Regions from separate parts of the Pedobacter sp. MC2016-14 genome, predicted to be linked through region 1. Evidence: riboswitches for the same ligand, from Rfam matches in the RefSeq annotation. Region 1 holds a riboswitch; each other region holds the start of a gene.
What was found. Region 1 has a riboswitch for S-adenosylmethionine ahead of metH (methionine synthase). Riboswitches for the same ligand answer to the same signal wherever they lie in the genome.
Positions count from the first base shown of each region.

Region 2: another riboswitch for S-adenosylmethionine. It lies ahead of LPB86_RS15435 (O-acetylhomoserine aminocarboxypropyltransferase/cysteine synthase family protein); the one in region 1 lies ahead of metH (methionine synthase).
Region 3: another riboswitch for S-adenosylmethionine. It lies ahead of LPB86_RS10655 (cysteine desulfurase family protein); the one in region 1 lies ahead of metH (methionine synthase).

Region 1 covers NZ_JAJMPA010000001.1:221,131-226,871, reverse strand. Annotated here, with positions in the region: gene metH (methionine synthase) at 1-2,915, opposite strand, end outside; SAM riboswitch class I at 3,032-3,147, opposite strand; gene LPB86_RS00865 (S8 family peptidase) at 3,415-4,749, shown strand; gene LPB86_RS00860 (Bax inhibitor-1/YccA family protein) at 4,839-5,591, opposite strand; gene LPB86_RS00855 (hypothetical protein) at 5,639-5,741, opposite strand, start outside.
Region 2 covers NZ_JAJMPA010000003.1:30,137-35,877, forward strand. Annotated here, with positions in the region: gene metX (homoserine O-acetyltransferase) at 1-738, opposite strand, end outside; gene LPB86_RS15435 (O-acetylhomoserine aminocarboxypropyltransferase/cysteine synthase family protein) at 749-2,059, opposite strand; SAM riboswitch class I at 2,304-2,416, opposite strand; gene LPB86_RS15440 (PLP-dependent aspartate aminotransferase family protein) at 2,563-3,678, opposite strand; gene LPB86_RS15445 (lipocalin family protein) at 3,775-4,266, shown strand; gene LPB86_RS15450 (NAD(P)/FAD-dependent oxidoreductase) at 4,360-5,741, shown strand, end outside.
Region 3 covers NZ_JAJMPA010000001.1:2,579,982-2,585,722, reverse strand. Annotated here, with positions in the region: gene LPB86_RS10670 (SusC/RagA family TonB-linked outer membrane protein) at 1-918, opposite strand, end outside; gene LPB86_RS10665 (FecR family protein) at 1,175-2,326, opposite strand; gene LPB86_RS10660 (RNA polymerase sigma factor) at 2,416-2,988, opposite strand; SAM riboswitch class I at 3,148-3,249, shown strand; gene LPB86_RS10655 (cysteine desulfurase family protein) at 3,303-4,466, shown strand; gene LPB86_RS10650 (sulfite exporter TauE/SafE family protein) at 4,483-5,463, opposite strand; gene LPB86_RS10645 (YeiH family protein) at 5,579-5,741, opposite strand, start outside.

The DNA of each region.
Region 1 (5,741 bases):
TTCGCTTCGTCGCCTACCACTTTATCTTCAAGTATCCTTGGGTAACTGCCACGCAATTCCCAGGTATGAAAAAATGGGGTCCAGTCTATATAAGGTACCAGTTCTTCTAACGGGTAGTTTTCGAAAATCCGGGTTCCTGTAAAGGCCGGGGCCGGAGCAACCAGGCTGGTGTCAATTTTAAAGTTGTTAGTACGTGCCTCTTCAATCGATTTGAATCGTTTGTCTGAACGTTTGTTTAAATGTGCTTCACGTGCTTTATCATATTCTGCCCTGATGCCGTTGATATAGTCATCACGGGTATCTTTGTTCATTAATGTACTACATACGGTTACACTTCTTGAAGCATCTAGTACATGTATGGCCGGGCCGGAGTAATTGGGTGCAACCTTAACAGCTGCATGAATTCTGGAAGTAGTAGCGCCGCCAATAATCAACGGAATGGTAAAACCTTCACGCTCCATTTCTTTTGCAAAATGTACCATTTCATCCAATGAGGGCGTAATCAGTCCGCTCAAGCCAATGATATCTGCATTAATTTCCCTGGCTTTTTTAATGATCTCCTGTGCAGGTACCATTACGCCCATGTCAACAATTTCAAAGTTATTACAGGCCAATACTACACCTACAATGTTTTTACCGATGTCATGAACATCACCTTTTACAGTGGCCATCAGTACTTTTCCCGCAGAAGAGTTTTGATCCTGATCTGGATTGTCGAGTTTTTCCTGTTCAATAAAAGGCAACAAATAAGCTACTGCTTTTTTCATTACCCTCGCAGATTTAACTACCTGTGGCAGGAACATTTTTCCGGCGCCAAATAAGTCACCTACAATGTTCATTCCGTCCATTAGCGGACCTTCAATGACCTGGATTGGTCTGGCATATTTTTGCCTGGCTTCTTCTACATCATTGTCCAGGTATTCGATGATCCCTTTTACCAGCGCGTGCGAAAGGCGAGACTCTACCGATTCTTTACGCCATTCTTCGTCACGAACAATCTCTTTACCCTTTGATTTAATGGTTTCTGCAAATTCTACCAATCTTTCTGTGGCATCATCCCGGCGGTTCAATAACACATCCTCTACACGTTCTAACAATTCTGGTGGAATTTCCTGATAGACTTCCAGCATTCCGGCATTTACAATCCCCATATCTAAACCAGCACGTATAGCATGGTATAGAAAAGCAGAGTGCATCGCCTCACGTACCGTATTGTTCCCTCTAAAAGAGAAGGAAATGTTAGATACACCTCCACTAACTTTAGCATGGGGTAGGTTTTCTTTGATCCAGCGGGTTGCGTTGATGAAATCTACTGCATAATTGTTATGTTCCTCTAGTCCGGTAGCTACGGTAAGAATGTTAGGGTCAAAAATGATGTCTTCAGAAGGAAAGCCAATTTCATCTACCAGTATATCGTAAGACCTTTTACAGATCTCTTTTCTTCTTTCAAAATTATCCGCCTGTCCATGTTCATCAAAGGCCATTACAACTACGGCAGCACCGTATACCATGATTTTTCTGGCACTCTCTCTAAATTTATCTTCGCCTTCTTTTAGAGAAATGGAGTTGACAATTCCTTTGCCCTGCAAGCATTTTAGTCCGGCTTCAATCACCGTCCATTTAGAAGAGTCAACCATAATAGGCAACTTTGAGATGTCCGGTTCTGAGGCAATCAGGTTCAGAAATTTAGTCATAGCTGCTTCTGAATCGATCATACCCTCATCCATGTTCACGTCAATCACCTGTGCACCACCTTCTACTTGCTGGCGTGCTACGGTTAATGCCGCCTCAAAATCCCCACTCAGAATCAGTTTAGAGAACTTTGGTGAGCCTGTGATATTGGTCCGTTCGCCAATATTAACGAAAATGCTTTCTGGAGTAATGGTTACAGGTTCTAGACCACTTAAGCGCAAATAAGGTTCAATAACAGGGATTTTTCTCGGTGCTACACTTTTAGCTTTAGCGGCAATACAGCCAATATGATCTGGTGTGGTACCACAACAGCCACCAACAATATTTACAAATCCGTGTGCTATAAAGTCCTCTACAAAATGAGCCGTTTCATGAGGCATCTCGTCATAAGCCCCAAACTCATTCGGTAAACCTGCATTTGGATAAGCGGAGACATAACATCCTGCTTTTGCAGCAAGTTCTTCAATGTGTGGCCTCATTTCTTTAGCACCCAGTGCACAATTGAAACCAATGCTTAACGGATTTGCATGGATAACAGAGTTTAAAAAAGCTTCAACCGTTTGTCCGGAAAGCGTTCTTCCAGAAGCATCGGTAATGGTTCCGGAAATCATGATTTCTATCTTTCTGCCAATGACCTCTTCGTATTTTTTGATAGAAAAAATAGCTGCTTTGGCATTTAAGGTATCAAAGATGGTTTCGATCATCAGTAAGTCTGACCCTCCATCAACCAGTCCCCTTACCTGGGCATCGTACGCATCTACCAGTTCATCAAAAGTCAATGCCCGGTAGCCAGGATCATTTACATCCGGCGAAATGGAAAGTGTTCTATTGGTAGGCCCAACAGCACCAGCAACGAAACATTTACGCTCAGGATTGGCCTGCATAAAGGCGGCTGCCGCTTCTTTAGCAATTTTGGCGCCTTCAAAACTCATCTCATAATCCAGTGTTTCCATCTGGTAATCTGCAAGTGAAATGCGCTGCGTACTAAAAGTATTGGTTTCGATGATGTCAGCGCCAGCCTTTAGGTATTCGGTATGAATCTCTTTAATGATGTCGGGACGGGTAAGGTTTAGTAAATCATTATTACCTTTAACATCGCAGGGGTGGTCTTTAAAACGTTCACCGCGAAAGTCTTCCTCGCTAAGTGTATAACGCTGGATCATGGTACCCATCGCACCATCGATAATTAGTATTCTTTTCTCTAATTCTTCTCTAATGTTCATTAATAAAACAATAATATGAGCAGGTGATGAGCTATTTTTGATAGTGGCTAAAGCCAAAACAAGTGCCGAACTCATTACGTGCAAAGCTTATTCGGAATTCAGGCTGTGATGAACTCAACTTATCTTTCGGGGGTTGCTGTTTAAAAGCGTATTCCGGTAGAATGTAGCACCTTGTAAGCACAGGTTGCTAAGACTTCGCAGGGTCTAATCCCTCCGTCTTTCTCTATAAGCAGTACAAAAATGCAACAAAGAAAACTCAATTCCAAGAAATTAGCGTTTTTACCATATAAAATTGTATTTGATGAAACAAAGGAACCGTGTTTTAAAATTAAATTTTTCCAGAGCGCTATATTGGGGTGTACAAAAATTAGTTATTTAAGACCAGAACAGACCGCGCTTGAGGGTAAAAAAGGCCAATAGAAAAAACATAGTTGCCAGCCTGATTTTAAAATAAAAGCAAATATGTGTAGGTTGCACAAAAAAACTGAAACACAAAAAAATGAAAAAAACAATTGCAATGGTGATGTGCTTGCTACCGGCTTTAGGCTTTGCGCAACAGGCACCGCAAAACTGGCACATGCTCTCAAAAGATGCAGATAATGTATATGGTATCGGCGTAATTAAAGCTTATGATAAGCTATTAAAAGGAAAAACACCAAAACCAGTGGTAGTGTGTGTATTGGATGGCGGTATTGATACTCTACATGAAGATTTAAAGGCAAATTTATGGCGCAACCCAAAAGAAGTATTGGGTGGTGATAAAGATTTAGATGGCAATGGCTACAAAGGTGATGCTCTGGGTTGGAATTTCTTAGGAGGCCCAAATGGACAGGTTACTGCTGCCAGTGTAGAATATCAACGTGTATATCATATGTATAAAGCCCAGTTTGCTGGTATTACGGATGAAAAACAAGTAAAGAAAAAAGATCTGCAACATTACCGCTCATGGGTAGTAAGTAAAAGCTTACTAACAAAGGCAGACAGCGTTGCACCAGTTGACTATAGAGGTAAACAAGTAAAAGATGATTATTTCAATAAGAAAGACCGTTTTTACGGAAATTCAAACCTAATTGGAGATCCTTATTTCCATGGAACCCACGTAGGTGGTATTATTGGTGCTACACGCGGCAATGGTAAAGGAATGGACGGTATAGCAGATAATGTAAAGTTGATGGGTGTTCGTGTGGTGCCAAATGGCGACGAGTATGATAAAGACGTGGCCCTTGGCATTCGCTATGCCGTAGATAATGGCGCACAAATTATCAATATGAGTTTTGGGAAAAGGGTATCTCCGGAACGTGAACTGGTAGAGGAAGCTATTAAATACGCGGATAAAAAAGGTGTGTTACTAATCAATGCTGCCGGAAATGATGGTGCTGATGTAGATAGTATCCCGCATTATCCAACTCCATTTTTTATGAAAGGTGGCAAAAGAGCACCCAATATGATTACTGTAGGTGCAAGTGGCGCTACTGAGGCAGGATTGGTTGCGCCATTTAGCAACTACGGCGACCAAACCGTAGATGTGTTTGCTCCTGGTGTAGGTATTTATGCCACGGTTCCTGATAACAAATACAGACCAATGTCTGGAACAAGTATGGCTACGCCTGTAGTGGCGGGATTGGCCGCTTTGATTAAAGGTTATTATCCTGATTTAACAGCTAAACAATTAAAATACATCATCGAGCAATCGGTAACTAAAATCACTATTCCGGTTACTAAACCAAAATCAGGTGGTAAAAAGGTAGCTATGACAGCGCTTTGCAGAACAGGTGGAATTGTTAATGCCTATGATGCATTGATATTGGCAGATCAGATTTCTAAAGGGAAATAGTTCCAGCAGAGTCTGAACAACGATTACTGAATTCAAAAAAAGACAGCTGGTCATTTATGATCAGCCGTCTTTTTTTATACCAGAATGTTTTATTTTCTTCCTCCAAAAATCCTTAACAGGAATAAGAAGATGTTGATAAAATCAAGATATAGATTTAATGCGCCCATGATCGCTAATTTCTTAGCATCAGCAGCAAGAATTTGTTCACCGTCAGCTTCCAGGCCTTGCCCGATGTTTTTCAATTTCTGAACGTCGTAAGCGGTAAGTGCAGTAAATACAGCAACACCAATAAAACTCATTACGTAGCTTAAGGTACTGCTACCAATAAATAAGTTCACCAGACTGGCAATAAATAAGCCTGCAACACCAACCATAAGGATAGGGCCAAACTTAGTTAAATCAACATCTGTAGTATAGCCTAAAACAGCCATAATTCCGAAGATGCCTGCTGCCGCTCCAAAACAAGCTACGATAGAGCCAGAAGTATAGATTAAGAAAATAAAACTTAGACTAACACCAAGCAGTATGGAGAAGAGCACAAAAACACCCAGTAAAGCACCATAGGAAAGACGACTAAATCCAGACCCCATAATTAGCACCAAACCCAGAGGTGCAAACATGGCAATATAACCAAGCACAGTTCTTTGTCCTGTCTCAAAGTTGATAAGCTGACTTACGGCTTCTTTAGATGATGAAATGTATAGTGCTGCTAATGTTGATAAGCTTAGCGCTACAAACATCCATAAAAACACATTCGCGAAAAATTTCTTTGCAACTCCGCCTGTTTGGTTCTGTACAAAAACAGAGTCTTGTGACCAGTTGTAATTATTGTTATTGTCCATTTTGTTATTGTTTATTTTAAGGGTTAATGATTAGTGTTATACAAATGTTATGCCCCAAGTCTTTTTGTCAGAATTTCCTCTGCTTTCTTGAAAATCTGTAATGGTTTGAGTGTGCGCCATGCCATTTCGTCAAGTTCGCCTCCAAAGTTA
Region 2 (5,741 bases), on a different contig from region 1:
CCTGTTGCAGAGCTTTTCTCCCTGATAGTTTTGATAAGATGCCGCCCTAAAGCCGCTTGTTTTATCATTTACGCTTTCCAGCTGCGTAGCAGCATAAGCATCATAAGTACGGTAAGAGAGTAAGGCAATACTTCTGGCCACTTTTAATCCTTTTAGTCCTCCATCTGGTTTCTGCGCGTAAAAAGTCCTGTCTGTGCTAATGGCCAGTCGCTGACTTTCATTAAAAGCAATTCCCCAGGGCGAGTGTAGCGCATTAGAGGCTACGAGAATCAGGTTTTTAATTCTGTTTTGCTCCATAATTGACCATTCCAGTGCTTGCTGTCCGCCCAGAGAACCCCCAATCAGTACCTTAATGGTATCAATAGCAAGGTGTGCGGCCAGCAATTGGTGCGCCTGCACAAAATCTCTGATGGTAAGTTCAGGAAAAGCAAGGTAGTAGGGTAAACCCGTTACCGGATTTATGCTCAGTGGATTGGTGCTGCCATAATTAGAACCCAGTACATTTGCACATACAATAAAATGTTCTTCAGGATTAAATAAAGCATTGCTTCCAAAAAGTCCTTTCCACCAGTCCAATACATCTGAGTTTGCTGTTAAAGCATGACATGCCCAGATCACATTGTCTTTATTGGCGTTTAATTTTCCATACGTATGGTAAGCAATCTCAATTCCCTTTAGCTTCTTCCCGTTTTCCAGTTTAAACTGCCTGGTATAATTGTATGTGTGTATCGTGCTCATTATGGGCAAGCTAAATTTGCTTAGTGCTTTTGTTGATGGCTTGTTCAAAATCGGCCTTGATGTCGTCAATATGTTCAATCCCTACAGATACCCTTAGTAATTGAGGAGAAATCCCTGCCGCAAGCTGTTCTTCATCGCTCAATTGCTGATGTGTAGTGGCAGAAGGCTGGATGATCAGCGTTTTTGCATCACCCACATTGGCCAGATGGCTTACCAGTTCAAGGCTGTCTACCAATTTGGTAGCAGTTTCCTTATCTCCTTTAAGTTCAAAAGAAAGCACCGCGCCAAAGCCGTTTTGTAAATATTTTTTAGCTAGTGTATGGTAAGGACTGCTTTCCAGTCCCGGGTAGTTTACTTGTTTAACCGCCGGATGCTGTTGCAGCCAGGTTGCCAGGGCCAGCGCGTTATCTACATGGCGTTGTACCCGTAAAGAAAGTGTTTCCAATCCCTGGATCAATAAAAAGGAATTGAAAGGCGCCAGTGCCGGACCAAAATCCCTTAGGCCTTCAACCCTTGCGCGGATGGCAAACTGAATGTTGCCAAATGGGCCGCCAATACCAAATACATCGTTAAAAACCAATCCGTGATAACCTTCAGAAGGAGCGGTAAATTGTGAGAACTTACCGTTTCCCCAATTGTAATTCCCGCCGTCTACAATCACGCCACCAACACTGGTACCATGGCCGCCTATCCATTTGGTGGCAGATTGCACCACAACATGCGCACCATGCTCTAATGGTTTAAACAGGTATCCTGCGGCACCAAAGGTATTGTCTACAATGAGGGGTAAATCATGTTTTTGGGCAATAGAAGAAAGCCTTTCAAAATCAGGAATGCTAAAAGATGGGTTTCCTATGCTTTCTACATAAATAGCCTTGGTTTTGGCATCTATTTTAGCTTCAAAATCGTTTGGATCATCGCCATTGGCAAATTTAACCGTTATGCCCAGGCGCTTAAACGCAACTTTAAACTGGTTGTAGCTACCACCATACAGGTGCGTTGAGGATACAAAATTATCTCCCGCTTCCAGAATGTTGTTTAGTGCAATAAACTGAGCAGCTTGTCCTGAGGCTACTGCCACAGCTGCCACACCACCTTCAAGTGCCGCTACCCGTTTTTCAAAAACATCTGTTGTTGGGTTCATGATCCTGGTGTAGATGTTGCCAAATTCTTTTAAAGCAAAAAGATTGGCGCCATGTTCAGAATTTTTAAATCCGTACGAAGTAGTTTGATAGATGGGTACTGCGCGTGAGCCTGTTGATGGATCGATTTCCTGTCCTGCGTGGACTTGTAAAGTTTCAAATTTATGTGAGGTTGACATGTTTTTGTGATTTAAGGTTTAAAATGAGTATAACATTGCTGACGTACCCCAGAGCTGGGGCCTTCCGGATTGAATAACAAAAAGGAAGATTTTTATTTTAGGCCATGCAACAGCACATACAAGTATGTAACTGCATTAAACCACCGTTAAAAACGATGCCGGATGTAAAGGCTAACGTTGAGCGCTTTAAAATTAACTGATCTCTTTGAAGAGAAGGAATGTACGTAATGTTCATTTTAGTTCTAATTTATCTTTCCAAATAACACCATGTTATGTGGTCAGGAATTGGCACCTTCTCCGTTAGGGAGGGTTGCCAGTGGGTCAATGAGCCTGTCTCTCGCCACTTCTTTATAAATCAAACCAATTGAGATTTGACTTTCGCGGGCTTTATGCCTTTGATACTGCAAATGTAGGGTTTACTTGTAAAATCACCAAAATAAAATTCTGAATTTATATTAAGTGTTTGTTTTTTAGTTAGATAATTAAGTTTATTTGGCTTTTATTTATCCTAAAGCTTGGCTTAAGTCGTTGATTAAGTCGTCAATGTGTTCCAGTCCGGCAGAGATCCGAATTAAATTCTGTGGGGTTTTGGTGTCTGGCCCTTCTACAGAGGCACGGTGCTCAATGAGGCTTTCTACACCGCCAAGACTGGTAGCCTGGGCAAATAAGTGTACGCTATTCACCACCTTTTTAGCGGTTTCGCCTGTACCTTTTACCAGAATAGAAAGCATCCCGCCAAAATCAGACATTTGTTTTTTGGCAATTTCGTGCTGCGGATGAGAACTCAGTCCAGGATAATAAACTGCTTCTACCTTGGGGTGCTGTTCCAGGTATCGTGCCAGTGCCATTCCGTTTGCACTATGTCCGCGCATTCTATAGGCCAAGGTTTTAATGCTCCTTAAGAGCAAATAACAATCAAAAGGAGCAGGTACGGCACCGCCAACCTGCTGTATGTTCCTGATTCGCTCCCAAAATTCATCTTTTTTTGCCGTTACCAATACGCCGCCCAACACGTCACTATGGCCGCCGATATATTTTGTACTGGAATGCATCACGATGTGTGCCCCCAATACGATCGGATTTTGAAGACATGGCGAAGCAAAGGTGCTGTCGCAAGCCAGCAAAAGCTGGTGCTCGTTCGCAATGCTGGCTACAGCTGCCACATCGGTAATTTTCAAAAGCGGGTTAGAGGGTGTCTCTACCCAAATCATCACCGTATTGTGCTTTATATATTGCGCAATTTCCCCAATTTGTGTAAGGTCAATAAAATCAATTTCCAGGATGCCTTCAAATAAAGATTGCAGCTGTTTTTTAAAACCCCAGTACATATCGTCAGGCGCAATAATATGACTTCCTGGCTTCAGGGCCTGAAAAAGTGCCATTCCAGCAGTATTGCCCGAAGAAAAAGCACAGGCATCGGCTCCGCCTTCCAGTTGGGTAAGCACCTGTTCAAGTGCAGCGCGGTTTGGGTTACTAACGCGGCTGTACATATGTCCCCCGGGGTAACCTCCGGTTTCGTCTCTAAAAAATGTTGTAGATAAGGAGATTGGCTGTGTTACATCTCCGGTTGCGGTCTTAATGTTTCCGGCGTGTATGGCCGTGGTTTCTATTTTAGGCATAAACAAATTTAGCGGTTATAGTTTAAACTCCCCAATTTTGGCAGGATTTATGTAAGCTATTTGTTACTAAATACAAATTAACAAATACAACAAAAAATGAAAAGAATATTATTTATAGCGGCCATTTTATGCGGTTCATTAATGGTTTTACAAAGCTGTTCGTCAACAAAAGGAACTACTGCCGGTGCAGATTTAAAAAGAGGTAAGGTAACAGGCACCTGGTTGTTAAATACAGTTAGCTTTGAAGGTATTCCTTCTGTAGCGGTTAAATCATTGTTTGATGAAGCTTCGTATAAATGTTTTGAAGGTAGTACCTGGAGATTTACCAACAGCGGTAACGGAAGTTACGCTTTGCCAGGTGGCAATGGCTGCGATGCAAAAACGCAAACCATATTCTGGTCTGTAAGCACTGCCGATGAGACTTTTCAATTTAAAAAGCTATATGAAGGTGATAAAGCCAAAAACGTAACTACAGGTTACAGGCTTATTCTTTCTGCAACTACCGGTGATAACCTGGTTTTAAAATCACCCATCCAGTATGGCAATACTACTGCTTACATCGTATTAAATTATACAAAAGCACAATAGTTAGTAAATTTTAAATCATTCATAGAGAAGGACCCTTTTGGGTCCTTTCTTGTTTAGCAAAAATTATTGCTATTTTGAGCCCTCAAGTGATTTATGGCTAGAGTTTCGATTATAGGTACCGGGTTTTCAGGTTTATCAGCCGCCTGCTTTGCAGCAAAGGCGGGTCATGATGTAACTGTCTTTGAGAAGAATGCCACCATTGGTGGCAGGGCAAGAATGTATGAAGCCGAGGGCTTTAAATTTGATATGGGCCCAAGCTGGTATTGGATGCCTGATGTGTTTGAAGATTTTTTTGCGGAATTTGGTAAAAAATCAGCTGATTATTATGAACTCATCCAATTGGACCCCGGATTTCAAATGATCTTTAACCCTGCTGATGTGGTAAAGATTCCTGCCAATGAAACTGAACTTTACGCTGCTTTTGAAAACATAGAAGCCGGAAGCAGTGTAGCACTAAAGAAGTTTTTAAAGGAAGCGGAAGTAAAATATACCATTGGCATGAAGAAGTTTGTGTTTAAGCCTTCTTATTCATGGCTGGAATACATCAATTTTGACATCCTTAAAGGCGCCATGAGTTTACAAATGTTTAGTTCTGTAAGTTCCAGTGTGCGCAGTTATTTTAAAGATGAACGTTTAATTGCGCTAATGGAGTTTCCTGTGCTTTTTCTTGGTGCTACGGCTGGTAAAATACCGGCACTCTACACCATGATGAACTATTCTGCATTGGTACAGGGCACCTGGTATCCTAAAGGGGGCATGCATCAGCTCATCACCGCCATGGAAACCCTGGCCCGTTCTCTCGGAGTTACCATCTATACCAATACCGCAGTTAGCAAAATTGAAGTTAGCGGGGGCAGGGCCACTGCGCTGGAGACTTCAGCCGGACGGGTTGAAACAGATGGTGTAATTGCTTCTGCAGATTACCACCATGTAGAGCAGCATCTACTTGAAGCACCTTACCGCAATTACACTGAAAATTATTGGGAGGCTAAAACTTTTGCCCCTTCCTGCCTCATCTATTACCTTGGCATCAATAAAAAATTAAAAGGGCTATTGCATCACAATTTGTTTTTTGATGCAGACCTTGAGGTCCATGCCGCAGAAATTTATACCCGTCCAAAATGGCCGGAACATCCTTTGTTTTATACCTGCTGCCCTTCTAAAACCGATGAAACCGTTGCGCCGGAGGGCATGGAGAATGTTTTTATACTCATTCCCATCGCAACTGGCCTAACCGATACGGATGCGCTCAGGGAGCGTTATTTTAATGGGGTTATTCAGCGGATGGAAAACTATTGTGGCGAAAGCTTCGCCGAAAATATCGTTTATAAAAAAACGTATTGCATCAATGATTTTGTAGCAGATTACAATGCTTACAAAGGCAATGCTTACGGTTTGGCAAATACCCTGCTGCAAACAGCCGTATTAAAGCCCAGTCTAAAAAATAAAAAAGTAGCCAACCTGTTTTATACCGG
Region 3 (5,741 bases), 2.4 Mb from region 1:
CTCAATGTCATCCGGGTTCACATTTGAAGCTCCATCTCCAGTTTGTCCCGCACCGCCAAACACATCCGTAGGCTGTGCGCTTAGCAAATCCGGCATTGGAATCCCATCAATTACATACAAAGCATTGTTATTTTGTGTTATAGATTTGGAGCCACGTAATACTACTCTTGCACTACCCCCTACTCCTGAAGAACTAGAATTGATCGTTGCACCTGCAACCTTACCAACGAGGCTATTCACAAAGTTAGCATCTTTTACTCTATTAACTTCCTCTCCGCTAATCTCTTGAACGTTATAAGTTAATGTTCTTGATTGTCGTTTTATACCCAGCGCAGTTACAACTACCCCATCCAGCTCATTCGAAGCTTCTTTTAATACAATGACTAAAGAAGTTTGGTTACCAACTGTTACCTCTGTGGTTGTAAACCCTATAGAAGTAATTACCAATACATCACCGGCAACTACGTCAATCACGAATTTACCATCGCTTCCGGAAACAGTTCCTTTGGTGCTGCCTTTTACTTTAACAGAGGCACCCGGAATGACCATTCCTTTTTCGTCGGTCACTTTACCTTCAATGTTCTTAAATTGAATAGCAGCTGAGAATTCAGGAAAAACAGATTTTTGCTTTTCTTTAATCACTATGGTCTTGCTTTCAATGGTATAAGTTAAGGGCAAACCTTTTAAACTTACAGAAAGCACATCTTCTAAAGAAGCATTGCTAAATTGCACATCCTGAAGCTTATCATTTTTAATTTTTTTTGCGGACCATAAAATATTGTAGCCCGTTTGCTTGTTGATCTCATTGAAGATCTGCTTTAAGCTTACTCCCTTTTGATGGAATGTAACCCGTTGAGCTAGCCCTGCCGCACTCACCTGCATCAATACCGCGAAAATTAAAATGGTTGTAATTTTCATAGTCAGAAAAAATTTACGGACATAATCCGGTCGGTTACAAAAATAATTTGTAAAAATTCTATACATTTGTTAGCTGTTTAAATTGTTAAGAAGTTGTTAGACACTAATTTAGGTTTATTCAGAAATTAGATCAGGGACAGTTCCAGTGTTCCTGGTCTTTTAAATAAACCATGGATGTTTAGTCCTACGGAGAATTAAGCTTCGCTTTCATATTTGGTTGTGGTTTAATTGATTAGTTTAGGTTATTATTTTATTTCTAGCTCTTATTCATGACAACAATTTTGTTGTTGTCAATTTCAAACTTAACTTCTCCTGCCTGTTCAAGCATTTTTAGCAAATCTGATATTTTAGTTGCCCGTGTAATGATCCCTGCAAAAGGCTCTCTTTTTAATTTTTCATTTTTATAAATTACATCTACATTGTACCACCTGGATACTTTATGCATAATGCTTTCTAATTCTTCATCGTCAAAACGGAAATAGCCATTTTTCCATGCAAGAGCATTTTCAACGTCCACTCGACTTATTTTAAAATCTTTTTGACCTAGAACAGACTGCTGACCAGGTTCAAGCACCACAGCTTTATCTCCTTGAACTAATGAAGTAACCCGAACAGATCCTTCAAGTAATGTTGTTTTTACAAGATCATCATCCGCGTAACTGTTCAGGTTAAAGTGCGTACCCAGCACCTCAATCTCCTGGCGACTTGTTTTTACCTTAAATGGCATTTTCTTATTATGGGCAATTTCAAAGTATCCTTCGCCCGACAACTCAACATTGCGCTCACTGCCTATAAACCTCGTTGGAAAGCGTAACCGGGATGCCGCATTTAACCATACCAAACTTCCATCAGGCAGATTGATCTGGTATTGACCTCCTTTCGGAGTTTCAATTGTATTATACAAAGCTTTTTTATTACCCTTGGCAAAAGCATCAGTTACAGAATAAATGATCTGCCCATCTGCAGCTTTACTGATTTTAATGCCAGACTGTTCAGCAAGTTCGCCGTTTGAAACATCGTTCAAAATAATCTTCCTGCCATCTGCTAGTGTAAGGATTGCTTTGTTCCCTCCCGGAACTATAGTACTACTGGAATGTTTTGCCAGATGTCTGCGTTCGGAAACTGTTTTGTTAACATATATATAAAGACCTGCCGAAAGGGTCATGATTAAAACGGCAGCAGCGGCAATAGAAGGGAAGAGCTTATAGCGCCTCTTTAAAGGTATAGCAGGCTCAACAGATTTCCACATTTCATCCTGACTGCCTAATAAATCAGCCTCTGACAAACTGGACACCTCTTCTTCATTAAGGTGGTGAAGCCAATAATTTACAATTGCCTTTTCCTGCTCAGTTTCCTGCCCCTCATTAAATTTCTTTACTAGTTCTTCTGCTTTTTTACCGTTATCCATCTTATATAATGCGGGCAATTACCGCAATTAACAACAAGACACATGAAAATGTCTGATCGGGTATCCCAAATCAAAATATTTATTACTTTTTAACCGATAAAACAAAATATCATTAAGCGGCCGAATTTTGCCTTGAGCAATTTGAGTGTTTTCTTCATGTGTGTAGCCACGGTATGTTCAGAGATATTCATTCGCTCTGCGATTTCTTTGTTACTCAGAAATTCTTTTCTTCTAAGGTCAAAAACTTCCCTCATTTTACATGGAAGTAAAGCAATCTCTTTTTCAATGATCCCAGAAATTTCACGCTCTCTGATCCGATAATCGGTGGCAGAACTTTCGCCGTCAAGGATTTCCTGTAAGCCGTTAATGTATTCACGACTGAACTCTTTGTGTCTGAATATATTTAAAATCTTATTTAAGACGCTTTTATAAAGATAACCAGACAATGTAGTTTTTAACACAAAATCGTCCCTGTTGGCCCATAACTTAACAAAAACTTCTTGTACTACATCCTTAGCCTCCTCCTTATCCTGAAGTTTTTTATGCGCATAAATAAGTAAAAGGGTATTGTAGCGGAGATATATTTCCTGAAAAGCAGTTTGATCGCCATCACGTAATAATGCTATTAAATCAAAATCGCTGTGTTGAAGATATACTGACATTGGTTAGTTTGAAACGAAATTACATAATTTTAAATTCAATATACAAATACTAATTTAAAGGCTGTTAGCAAAGCTGTCCAAATATTAAATCTACTAAAATAGTAGATTTAATATTTAAATGTTATATTTGTCCCAGCAAACAGTTCTTAAAACATATTTAACTTATCAAGAAAGACTGAGGGAAAGGCCCTTTGAAGTCTTAGCAACCTGTTATTTTACAAGGTGCTAAATCCTTCCGCAACATTTGCGGATAGATAAGATCATTTCATCTCTGTCTCTGATAAGCAGTATTTATACAATTAAACTTAAAAGACATGAGAATTTATCTAGACAATGCAGCAACTACTCCTTTAAGCCTCGAAGTTTTTGAAGCTATGCAACCCTATTTCTTTGAGAATTTTGGCAATCCATCTTCTTCACATTATTACGGGCGATCAGCAAAAACAGCTATTGACAAATCCAGAACAACAATTGCTGATCTTCTAAATACCAGCCCGGAGCATATTATTTTTACTTCTGGTGGCACCGAGGCCGACAATACCGCAATTTTGTCGGCGATTCGTGGTAATGGGATAAAACTAGCTGTTACGACGGCGTTTGAGCATCACGCGGTTTTGAATACATTAAAATTACTTCAAAGAAATGGAGAAATAAGACTAATTTATCTAAACCATGATGAACGGGGCAATCTTTCCATACCACATTTGGAGGAAATATTAGCAACAGGCGAAAAAGCCTTTGTTTCTGTAATGCATGGAAACAACGAAATAGGAAACATCAATGATATCCACGAGATTGCTGAGGTCTGTAGAAAGTACAGTGCTGTTTTCCATTCAGACACTGTACAAAGCATGGGGCAATATGCGTTTGACACAAAGGTCCTTCAGGCCGATTTCCTGGTTGGATCTGCGCATAAATTTCATGGCCCTAAAGGAATTGGTTTTTTATACAAAAGCATCAAAACTTCAATCACTCCCTTCATCAATGGTGGCTCACAAGAACGAAGCCAGCGTAGCGGAACTGAAAATGTAACTGGCATTGTTGGTTTAGCAAAGGCATTGGAACTGGCCTATAGCAACAGAGAAAATTATCAAACACACATCAGTAATTTAAAACAACATATGATTGCTCAATTACTCCGCAAAATTCCCGGCATCAGGTTTAACGGAAATTCGGCTATAAAAGAACTCAGCTTATCAACGGTATTAAGTGTTGCACTTCCAGAGACATTAAGTGGACAGCCGCCCCTAACTTATCTTGACCAGCACAATATCTGCGCCTCTGGTGGAAGTGCATGCACCAGTCATTCTACAGCTGGTTCTCATGTATTAGGAGCCTTAGGAAATAATTATGACGGCAGTACCATAAGGTTTTCATTTAGCCGATACAACACCAAACAGGAAATTGACTTTACGGTTGACCAACTGGCTTCACTTTTTATTAAGGATGTTTTAAACGAAATGAGGGCTACTGGTTAGCCTCCATTTTACATTTTTAAAGAATTCCAGTTGCTTTAAGTAATGTTCGTGCACTTGAGATAATCACCAGCACGCCTACCAGAATAAGAATAGTTTTAGTGTTTAGCTTTCCTGCTAACCTTGCTGCTATCGGTGCGGCAAGGAGTCCGCCAATAATTAAGCCTGCAATGGTTTGAATATGACTGGTGCCTAATAACACAAAAAAGGTAAGTGCACTCCCCAAGGTCACAAAAAATTCAGTTAAACTAACTGTACCAATAATGTACCTGGGTGTTTTACCTTTAGCAATTAATGTACTGGTAACCAAAGGACCCCATCCGCCGCCGCCAAAGGAATCTAAAAAACCACCAGCACCTGCAAGCCAACCTGCATGCTTAACTTTACGGGACTCATTTCTCTTTTTAAAAGCATTGAGCAAAATCCTTGCGCCAAGCAGCAAGGTATAAACTGACAAGACTGGCCGCAACCAGCTGCCATAAGCTTCACCAAGATAAACAAGTAGAGTGGCCCCTATAACTGCGCCCAGAACACCGGGCAATAATAATGTTTTGAAAAGCTTTTTGTTGATGTTTCCAAATTTGTAATGGCTAAATCCTGACGCACCACTTGAAAACATTTCCGCAGTATGGATACTTCCACTAATAGCTGCAGGATTAAGTCCTGTAGAAAGCAATACTGTTGTAGAAATCACTCCATACCCCATCCCAAGGGCACCATCCACCATTTGTGCTATAAAACCTGCCAACAGCATCCAACCAAATGCGGCGTCAAGATCCAGGCTAACGGCAAAAACTTTAAAGGCATTAAACAAATTGGTAAGCGGATAAAAAGAGGCAATAACATGACCAAGAATCATAAACCCAAGTGCAAACAAACATCTGCCGGCAATTTTGCGCCAGTATTTGGCGTCCCGTATCGAAACGTTTTCAACTGGAGTAATTTTCAGGTTTTCTTTATCCGTAACAATAACTGGTTTAGACGCTGCAATTTCTTTCATTTAAGATTAGTCCTCTAAAGCTTTATTTTTGAGGTATTGCAAATATATAAATAAAAAATAAAGACTACTCAATTGGTAGATTATAAAAGCCAGGCCATCCAGCCTGGCTTTTAAACTAACCGAATAAAAAGTATGCGATAATTAGCGTAACAATAACATTAAAGAGCTGTGCCAGCAAAAAAGCATACAAGGGCTTTTTATTTTCATTTTTAAATAAGTCTTTGAAATTGGTTTCCAGCCCTATGCTTGTAAAGGCGAGCGTAAACCAGGCATTCTGT